DNA from 3 places in the Mesorhizobium sp. B2-3-7 genome. Region 2 is predicted to be linked to each of the others. Evidence: riboswitches for the same ligand, from Rfam matches in the RefSeq annotation. Region 2 holds a riboswitch; each other region holds the start of a gene.

Region 1 (3,266 bases), on a different contig from region 2:
CCTTGTGCCGCAAAGTCATCTTCCCGGTTAAAATGCTTCCGGATGCATCGCCCTGGCGATCTTGCCGATCGCTTCGATGTTGGCCGGTCCGGGTGTCAGTTCGGCATAGCGAAGCGCCACGAAGCGTTCGTTCTTGACCGCGTCTATCTCCTTCATTGCCGGATGCGCTTTCAGGAAATCGAGCAGCTTCCGGTAGCCGCCGCCATCCTGATAGTCGAGCAGGATGAGGAATTGCGGATTGCGCGAGGCCACCGTCTCCCAATCCGTGTTGCCCCAGCTGGTGTCCATGTCGGCCATGATGTTGTCGCCGCCGGCCGCGGAAATCATGGCGTTGGGAATGGCGAACTTGCCTGATGTGAACGGCTTGTCCTCGCCGGAATCATAGAGGAAGACGCGCGTTCCCCTGCGGTCGCCGACCTTTGCGGCGATTTCGGCGAGCTGCGCCTTCCAGCCGGAGACGAGCTTATCCGCTTCGGCCTCCTTGCCGAAGATCTTGCCCAGCTTCTCGACATCGCCATAGAGCAGGTCCATCGAAGCGGCAGGCCGGTTCTTGTCGAGATGGACGCAGCTTTCCGTCAGCACCAGGGTCTTGATGCCGTGTGGCGCCAGCGTATCGGGCGTCACCTCGCCGCCCGGCTTCATGCCGTAATACCAGCCGGCGAAGAAGAAGTCGGGCTCGACAGCGACCAGGTTTTCCAGCGTCGGATATTTGGGCGCCAGTTCCGGGATCGAGCCTTGCTCGGCCTTGAATTCGGGGCCGACCTTGTACCATCCGGTGATGCCGGTCAGGCCGACGATCGACGGCTGCAGCTTCAGGGCGAAGGCCATCTCGGCCATGTTGAGATCGTGAATGACAGCGCGCTTTGGAGGCGCGTCGAAGGTCAGCGACTTGCCGCAGCTGTCGACCGTCACCGGAAAGGCGAAGGCCGTAGAGGCCAGCAGGGAGAAGGCAAGAGATACGGCAAGGCGTTTCACGGATGTTGCTCCTTCGTTGCACGGGAATTGGATCTGCGCTCACGAAGATGCGCGGCACGGTTCGGAACCTCGAACACCGTCAGCTCGCGGTCCTCCGTCGGGTGGCGCAACCTAAAGACGTCGACACCGAAGATCTCGCGGATCAGCTGCTGAGTGAGTGCTTCGCGTGGCGGCGCCAGCACATGCAACCGGCCATGGCCCATCACCGCGACCCTGGTGGCGAAAGGCGTCACCAGCGCCAGATCGTGCAGCACCGCGATCACGGTCATGCCGAGGCCTGCAACCAGTTCGAGCAACTCGCTGCGCGCCCGCGGGTCGAGATGGTTGGTCGGCTCGTCGAGGAACAGGATCTTCGGCTCCTGTGCGATGGCGCGGGCAAGCTGGGCGCGCTGGCGCTCGCCGCCCGACAGCGAGCCGATGGTGCGGCCAAGCAGCGGCAACAGCCCGGTCCGGCGCAGCGCCTCGACGACAATGTCGCGTTCCTCGCTCCTGTGCCTGCGGCCGGTATGCGGAACCCGGCCGAGCTCGACATAATCGATCACCGCCAGCCGTGGATCCGGTTGATCGGTCTGGCCGACGACGGCGATGTGCAGCGCCCGCTCGGCGGTCGAAATCCTGTCCAGCAGGCGCCCGGTGAGCTTCACTTCGCCCGAACTCGGCCGCAGCATGCCCGACAGCATGCGCAGCAATGTCGTCTTGCCGGCGCCGTTGGGACCGATGATGGCGAGACGGTCGCCCGCCGCCACCGAAAGGCTGACCGGATGCACCAGATGCAGGCCATCCGCCGCCGCGGCCAGGTCGCGGGCCTCGAGAAGCGGCGCGGTCATGGGCAATTCCTTGCAGGGCCTGCCGGAATACGGGCCAGCGTCTTGCTTGCCAATCCTGCCGGACGCTGGCCTGAATTCACCTCGGTGGCGATATCGCGGCAAAGCGTGCACACGATGATGCGATGCATGGGAATGCAGTGAATGCGATCGATGGAGCCGTCCAACTTCCGTCACTTTCAAAAATGGCGACGGAAGGAAGCTGGCTTGAACCGGTCGACAAGACCGAACCCCGCGTCTCCTCCCGGCACACCCCGTCCGGTCAACCCATGCAGATGGCAGGTCTCCTGGCTCGCGGGTCGTTGCGCCATCCTGCCTTCCCAGCCTTGCCGGCCAGTGGCTTCTCGGATTTTGCTCGCCGCTTACAGTTGCGGGGGCAGCCATGGCTTCGACCCGAAAATCGGGCCTCACCATGTTCCCTTTTCACCCCTCGCCTTGCGGCGCGGGGACCATCACGAGTCGCAGCCTAGGATGCAGGCAGCGTCGAGGCAAGGTCGATGCATGTTCTGTTATAACGATACAAACGTGTGGTCAATCACTATCGCGCGCCACCAGTTCCAGCGGCCAGACCTCGCGAATGATCTCTGGCCCTTTCGCGCCGGCGAAAGCCGGGAGCGAGGCGAGCAGGATTTCGCCGAGCCGCCGCCCCATCGGGTCAAGGCTCGGACGAAAGCCGGTCAGCGCCGGCGAGAAATAACGGCAGAGCGGCGTGTCGACGATGACGATCACCGCGACATCCTGCCCGGGCTTGATCCCCATTTCGGCGAGCGCTTTGCAGCCGCCGAGCGCCATCGAGTCGTTGTTGAAGATAATCGCGGTCGGCGGATCCTTCGACCGCATGACTTGCGGTGTCACCGCGTAGCCACCGGCTTCGTTGATAAAACCGTCCACAATCAGGCCGGGATCGACTTCGATGCCGTGCCGCCGCAGCGCCTTGCAATAACCCTCCAGAAACAGATAACCGAAATTCAGGTCAAGCGACGGCCGGATGGCGGCGATGCGGCGGTGGCCACGCGCAACCAGCCGGTCGACCGCATCGGCGCCCGCCTTCTCGAAATCCAGATCCAGAGAGGGATAGCTGTCGTCGCCGGACCGGCTTCGGCCGAGCGTCGCGAAGGGAAAGCCGGCCTTGCTCAGATAGTCGATGCGATCGTCCTCGCGCCGCGTCCAGGCCAGTACGACGGCATCGGCACGACGCGTCTCGACGACGCGGCGCAGCCGCTCCTGTTGATAATCCGCCGGCGCGCCCATGACGATGATCAGGTCCAGCCCGCACTCGGCCAATGTCGCTTGCAGTCCGGTGAGGAACGGAATGAAGAACGGCTCGCCATACTGCTGGTCGCCCGGATGCGGCTGCAGCATGAAAGCCACGGCATGGGTGGTGCCGCGGCGTAAGTTCCTGCCCGAGTGGTTCGGTGAATAATTGAGCTTCCGGGCCGCCTCGAGCACGCGCTGGCGTGTCTCGGC
Region 2 (3,266 bases):
TCGATCTGGTCGCTGGCAAAGGCATCGCCGGCTTCAGGATCCTTCCCGGGAAAGAAGCTCATGAACTCTCCTTGTCAGCGGCCGATGGCTGCTTTGGCCAGATCAGGCAAAGCGGATCGCCGCCTTCGCCCGCAGCTTGGCCGCAACCTCCTCGCGATTGCGCGGATGCTGGTTGGTTTCAAGCGAATCGAGAAGCTCGCGCGCCGACGCCGCGATGGCCTCGACGGCATGGTCGAATGCGTGCTGGTTCTGCTTCGAAGGCCGCGTCGTTCCGCTCAGCTTGCGAACGAATTGAAGGGCTGCATCGCGCACCTCGTCGTTGGTCGCCGGCGGATCAAAATTGAACAGGGTCTTGATGTTTCTGCACATCGCTTCCGTATCTCCTCTTGTCCTGGAGCCGTTTCAATCGGGACGCGTTCTATCCTCAATCATGATCATGTCAAAAACCAGAGAGACGGCTGCGTGCCTCAATCCGCGTCCAGCGGCTCCGTCCCGACCGGCTTGCCGTCGCGGGACAGCCTGATCTTCTCCACCTTGTCCTCGGCCGCCTTCAGCAGCCGGTCGCAATGCACCTTCAGCGCCTCGCCGCGCTCGTAGATCCTGATCGACTGGTCGAGCGGCACATCGCCACGCTCCAGATCATCGACGATCTTCTCCAGCGCGTCGAGAGCCTGTTCGAAGCTCATCGCCTTGACGTCTTCGTTGGTTTCACCAGCCATCATTCATCCTTTCATCAGTCGCCCGACATGGGCGGCGACCGAAAATGCCAATCCTTGCAGATCGTAGCCGCCCTCGAGCAGGCTGACGAGCCGGTTGCCGCTGTGGCGCGCCGCGCGCTGCATGAGTTGGCCGGTCGCCCAGTCGAAATCATCCTCGGTCAGGTTGATCTCGGCCAGCGGGTCGCGATGATGCGCATCGAAGCCGGCCGAAATAATGATCAGGTCGGGTGCAAAATTGTCGAGCGAGGGCAGCACGCGCGACAGGAAGGCATCGCGGAACGCCTCGCTGCCGGTCTGCGGCGCAAGCGGCGCGTTGACGATGTTGCCGGCGCCGGTTTCGTTCTTTGCTCCGGTGCCGGGGTAGAGCGGCATCTGGTGCGTCGAGCAATAAAGCACGGACGGATCGTCCCAGAAAACATCCTGCGTGCCGTTGCCGTGATGCACGTCCCAGTCGACGATGGCGACACGTTCGATATCGTGTTTGCGCTGTGCATAACGTGCGGCGATGGCCGCCGTGTTGAACAGGCAGAAGCCCATCGCGGTCGCTTTCTCGGCATGATGGCCGGGCGGCCGGGCGGCGACGAAAACGTTGTCTGCCCTGCCGGCAAAGACGTCGTCGACGGCGGCGTTGGCGGCTCCGATCGCGGTGATCGCCGCCTGCCAGCTCTTCGGGCTGGCCGTTGTGTCGGCATCGATGCGGGCGATGCCCGTCTCGGGAATGGCGGCGCGTACCCGCTCGACGAAATCCTCGGGATGCGCGTAGAGAATGGTGGCCTCGTCGCCTTCCGGCGCCTCGAGGCGGTCGAGCGCGGCAAAAGCCTCGTCGTCGAGCACGCGCTCGATGGCGCGCAAGCGGTCCGGCCGCTCCGGATGGCCGGGCGGCGTGATGTGCTCAAGGAAGATCGGATGGGTGTAGAGACGAGTGGCCATGCCCCCTATCTAGTGCCCCGGCGCGGCGATGGCCATGCGTTGCGGCCTGATGGCTGGGGAAAATCGCGCCTGCGTCCATTCGCGTCGCCGCGGGGATTGGCGGCGCAGGGGCTTCGTCGTAAAGTCCCGGCCACTGCCTGGTGCCCGCCGCGAGCGGGAGAATCGGGAACACGGTTTGATACCGTGGCGTGCCCAACGCTGTAAGGGGGACCGCGCCGGTAATGCCACTGTCGATGACGGGAAGGCGCCGGATGCGGGTTGATCCCGAGCCAGAAGACCGGCCTGGCAGGCATCGTCATCCGCATGGTCAGGCGGACGGCAGTTGATTGCAATCGCAAGGGGACAAGCGATGCCGGACAATATGACCATCCCCGTGGGTGACGGATTCGACCAGATGGCGCGCGATGCGGTCTACCGCGCCATGTTCACGCGGCGCGATGTTCGCAGCCATTTTACATCAGAGGCCGTCGACGACGAGGTCTTGGCGCGGCTGCTGCTTGCCGCCCATCACGCGCCATCGGTCGGCTTCATGCAGCCATGGAATTTCATCGTCATTCGTGGCACCGAACGACGGGAACAGGTGCGCGACCTGTTCCTCGCGGCGCGCGAGCAGGAATTGCCGGCGATCGAGGAAGAGCGGCGGGCGCTCTACCGCAAGCTCAAGCTGGAAGGCATCTGCGAAAGCGCGCTCAATATCTGTATCACCTGCGACCGCCGACGCTCACAGGGTTCGCCGCTGGGACGCTGGCACAATCCCGAGATGGATCTCTACAGCACGGTCTGCGCGGTGCAGAATTTCTGGCTGGCGGCGCGCGCCGAAGGCGTCGGCGTCGGCTGGGTCAGCATTATCGAGGCGCAGGCGTTGAAAGACCTTCTGTCGATTCCCGGGCATGTGACGCCGGTGGCCTATCTCTGTGTCGGCCGTGTCTCGGAGTTCGCGCCGAAACCGGACCTCGAAACACATGGCTGGGGGCGGCGGCTGCCGCTGCCCGAGCTGATCATGAGCGAGACGTTTTGCGGACAGGGCGAAGTTCCGCTCAAATCAACGATCGCACGCCTCAAGGCGGCAACATGCGAAAAGTCTGACAAACCCTTGATTTGATTGCCGATATGGCATGCGCAGCGCGCTGCCGGCGGCCTGCCGTCGTCAGGCGGCTCCGGCATCCTTCCTCAACAATCCTTCGAGCAGTTGCTTGAATGCCGCCACCACGGTCTTCGACGTCGCTTCCGGGTCGTTCGAATTGGCGATCCGCTGCGCCGCCTGGCTGCTCGCCCCGTTGATCAGCCGTGCCGCGGTCTCGGGGTCTACGCCCGGGACAACCACCCCGTCGCCCTGCAGCGTCGTCAGGTGATCGGTCATCGACGCGACGCAGGCATTGGCGTTCGGCCATTGCGCGGGATCCCCCAGCACGGCCGGACCGTCCCGAAACATGATGCGCTGGATTTCCGGCTCCAGCGCCATTTCGATGTAGCTCGTGCATTCGTCGACGAAGCTTTGCCAGCGGGTCGGTGCTTTCGCTGCAACCTCATTCACCCGTGCCGCCATCTCGGCGTCTATCTCGGCGATAACCGCCTGCAAAAGCCCCTTCTTGTCCCCGAAATGATGATAGAGCGCAC
Region 3 (3,266 bases), on a different contig from region 2:
TCGGCCTGCTTGCGGCGGTCTGCGGTTATGTCACCTGGCGGTATCTGCCGAAGTCGCTGTGAAGCTTACGGCACAAGCGCAGCATGTCGTTCGCGTACCCAATCGTGGAAGCGGTGGAGGTCGTACTCCTCCGGCATCAGCACGCCGGCCTTATGGCGCATGGAGCGCAGCCCTTTCTGGTTGACCTCGCAGATCGCGGCATCCTCCTCCAGCACCTGGGTGCCGAATCCGACGATGTTGTCGATGTCGGTGGCGGCGAGCGCGTCGGGCGCGAACAGCCATTCGGCGGTCAATTCGGTCTGCTCGGGGCCAAGCGGCACCAGCCGTACGGACCTGACATAGTCGACGTGGCCGACGATGAACATCGAGGGCAGGCTGGTGGCGTAGGTCTGGCCGGCGGCGCGCTCGGCCGGCGTCAGGCCCGAAAAGACCGGCCCATGCGCCTGGCCGTCACGTGACCATGTTTCGGCACCCGCCCGCAGCCCGCCGGAAAATTCCGGCGCGTCATTGTCGGCATGGCGGGTCCATTCGGGGTCGTCATGCCGGCCCATCAGGCCGCGGCCGTACATCGGCACCAGCCGCGACAGGTCCTTGTGGACGCCGGGGCAATGCAGGCATTCGTTGAAGTTTTCCCAGAAGATCTTCCAGTTGCAGTTCATCACCTTGCGCAGCACATGGCCCGATACCAGCGATTCCAGCGGCCAGTTGCCGAGATCGCCGGAGGCCGGGTCGAAGGATGAGTGCGCCGAGCCGGCGGCATCTTCCGCGAGATTGACGAAGACGAAGCCGCGCCAGACCGACAGCGCGACGCGATAGAGCGGATGGTCCGCCTTGTCGAAACCTTCGGGCAGCGTTTTCGATGGCACGCGCACGAGCTCGCCGCGCAGCGAATAGGACCATGCGTGGTAGGGGCAGGTGATCAGCCGCGCCTTCAGCCGCCCCTCGCGTTCCTGGCAAAGCTGCGAGCCGCGATGCCGGCAGGTGTTGTGGAAGGCGCGCAGTTCGCCGGTATCGTCACGCAGCACGACGATCTCCTGGCTGCCGACACGGAAGGTGCGGAAAGCCAGCGGTTGGGCGAGATCAGCTTCACGGCAGACGAGCAGCCAGTTCCTGTACCAGATGGCGTCGAGGTCGCGCTGGTAGGCCGCCGCATCCCAATAGGCCGAGGACGGCAATGTCGGCTCGGCCCGGGTGAGGCCGTTATAGGGGGCGTGCTGGCTCTGGACGGGCTGCATGGCTGGCCTCCTGTGAGGATGGCAGCCGACACCCGGCCACGGAAATTGTCAATTGCAGCGGAGCAAGCGGCCGGACGGCGCTAAAGCGCTTGTCGCCGTCGGAATTTGGTTTGCCGGATGCGGCGATTTTCCCTATAGTCACCTTCGTCGTCGGTTCCGATTGGAGCCAAGAGGGAATGCGGTGCGGGCAGATTTGTTGCCCAATGCCGTGGCTGCCCCCGCAACTGTGTGCGGTAGTCCTCTCCATATGCCACTGAAGATTTTCTTCGGGAAGGTGGGGAAGGGCGCTGATCCGCGAGCCAGGAGACCTGCCGGCGACAGGAAACTGACTTCGATGCCCTCGGGTGGAGGGTGAAAGGACAAGACATGAATACCGCTTCCGTCTCCCTCGGCGCCTCCATCTCCTCGCAGTCGCGCCTCCTGCAGCTCGCGCTCGCGGCGCTGCTCGGCGTTTTCGTCGTAGGCTTTGTCGGTTTCTCGCATATCGACGCGGTCCACAATGCCGCGCACGACTATCGCCACTCGATGGCGTTTCCCTGCCACTGATAGGGATTTGACATCATGAACCTGTTTCGCAACGTCGTGTTCATCGCGGCGATCGCAGGGCTCGTGGCCGGTGTCGTTCTCGCCTGCATGCAGGCCTATGCCACCGTGCCGTTGATCCTGAAGGCGGAAGTCTACGAACAGGCCGGCGGCGGCCACCACCACGACCATACCGCACCGGCCCCGACCGACAACAACGCCATGAACTCTGCCGCCCCGGCGGGCAATGCCATGAGCTCCGCCGCGCCGGCAGCCGCTGAAGCTGTTCCGGCTGAAGAGGAAGGCTGGGCGCCGGCCGACGGCTTCGAGCGCTTCGCCTTCAGCGTGCTTGCCAACATCGTCACCGGCATCGGCTTCGCGCTGGTCCTGGTCGCGGTTTCGGAATTCGCCGGCGGCATCGGCAACTGGCGCCAGGGCGTGTTCTGGGGACTGGCCGGCTTTGCCGTGTTCACGCTGGCGCCGGGCCTCGGCCTGCCGCCGGAACTGCCGGCCATGCCTGCCGCCGAGCTTCTGCCACGCCAGATCTGGTGGACGGCGACGGTGGCGGCGACGGCGATCGGCCTTGCCCTGATCGCCTTCCGCAAATCACTGCCGCTGGCGATTCTGGGCGTGGTGTTGATCGTCGCGCCGCATATTGTCGGCGCGCCGCAGCCGGACAGTTTCGAGACGCCGATTCCGGAAGGCCTGCACCATCAGTTCGTGGTGGCGGTAACCGTAACCAACCTGGTGTTCTGGCTCGTGCTCGGCGCTGTCGTCGTCGTGGTGCGCGGACGCTTCACCGGCAGCGCGACGAGCCTGCGCGACAGCTTTGCCTGATCGCGGAAGACTGACCTTCATCATCGGCGGTGCGCGCTCCGGCAAGAGCGCGCACGCCGAAACGCTGATGACGGCCTTGCCTTCGCCATGGACCTACATCGCCACGGCGCAAGCCTATGACGACGAGATGCGGCAGCGCATCGCGTTGCACCGGTCGCGGCGCGGCGAGGGCTGGACGACCATCGATGCACCGCTTGGCCTTGTCGGTGCACTCGAGGCCCTACCGGAGGACCAGCCGGTCCTTGTCGACTGCCTGACGCTCTGGCTGACCAATCACATGCTGGCCGATCATGATGTAGAGGCCGAATGTCGGCGGCTGGCTGACATGCTGTCGCGGCCGCGCGGACCCTGGTTCGTGGTATCCAACGAGGTCGGGCAAGGCATCGTGCCCGACAATGCGCTGGGGCGCCGGTTCCGCGACGCCGCCGGCCGGCTCAACCAGCAGGTCGCGGCGATTGCCGAGACCGTGCTTTTGATGGTGGCGGGGCTGCCGCTCAAGGTGAAGTGACATGACCGACATCGACGAAAAGGACGAAGAGCGCCACCGCGCCAAGATGGCCAAGCGCAAGGCGGTCCAAGACGCCGAGGTGGCGAGCAAGACGGTCGAAAAGGGGCTGCTGATCGTCAACACCGGCCCGGGCAAAGGCAAGACCACGGCTGCCTTTGGCCTGG

What was found. A riboswitch is a leader RNA that binds a small molecule or an ion and turns the genes downstream of it on or off. The one in region 2 is predicted to bind cobalamin.
Region 1: another riboswitch for cobalamin. It lies ahead of FJ940_RS09070 (ABC transporter ATP-binding protein); the one in region 2 lies ahead of bluB (5,6-dimethylbenzimidazole synthase).
Region 3: another riboswitch for cobalamin. It lies ahead of FJ940_RS14505 (CbtB domain-containing protein); the one in region 2 lies ahead of bluB (5,6-dimethylbenzimidazole synthase).

What each region holds. Positions count from the first base shown of each region.
Region 1 is NZ_VFVV01000003.1:455,807-459,072, forward strand. Features, by position in the region: gene FJ940_RS09060 (iron ABC transporter permease) at 1-19, opposite strand, end outside; gene FJ940_RS09065 (ABC transporter substrate-binding protein) at 28-975, opposite strand; gene FJ940_RS09070 (ABC transporter ATP-binding protein) at 972-1,802, opposite strand; cobalamin riboswitch at 2,059-2,268, opposite strand; gene FJ940_RS09075 (LacI family DNA-binding transcriptional regulator) at 2,331-3,266, opposite strand, start outside.
Region 2 is NZ_VFVV01000002.1:415,938-419,203, reverse strand. Features, by position in the region: gene FJ940_RS05935 (pirin family protein) at 1-62, opposite strand, end outside; gene FJ940_RS05930 (DUF2277 domain-containing protein) at 103-369, opposite strand; gene FJ940_RS05925 (exodeoxyribonuclease VII small subunit) at 468-719, opposite strand; gene FJ940_RS05920 (histone deacetylase family protein) at 723-1,649, opposite strand; cobalamin riboswitch at 1,771-1,950, shown strand; gene bluB (5,6-dimethylbenzimidazole synthase) at 1,999-2,751, shown strand; gene FJ940_RS05910 (TetR/AcrR family transcriptional regulator) at 2,797-3,266, opposite strand, start outside.
Region 3 is NZ_VFVV01000006.1:290,385-293,650, forward strand. Features, by position in the region: gene FJ940_RS14495 (MFS transporter) at 1-62, shown strand, start outside; gene FJ940_RS14500 (aromatic ring-hydroxylating dioxygenase subunit alpha) at 66-1,235, opposite strand; cobalamin riboswitch at 1,370-1,566, shown strand; gene FJ940_RS14505 (CbtB domain-containing protein) at 1,602-1,781, shown strand; gene FJ940_RS14510 (CbtA family protein) at 1,797-2,594, shown strand; gene cobU (bifunctional adenosylcobinamide kinase/adenosylcobinamide-phosphate guanylyltransferase) at 2,587-3,102, shown strand; gene cobO (cob(I)yrinic acid a,c-diamide adenosyltransferase) at 3,104-3,266, shown strand, end outside.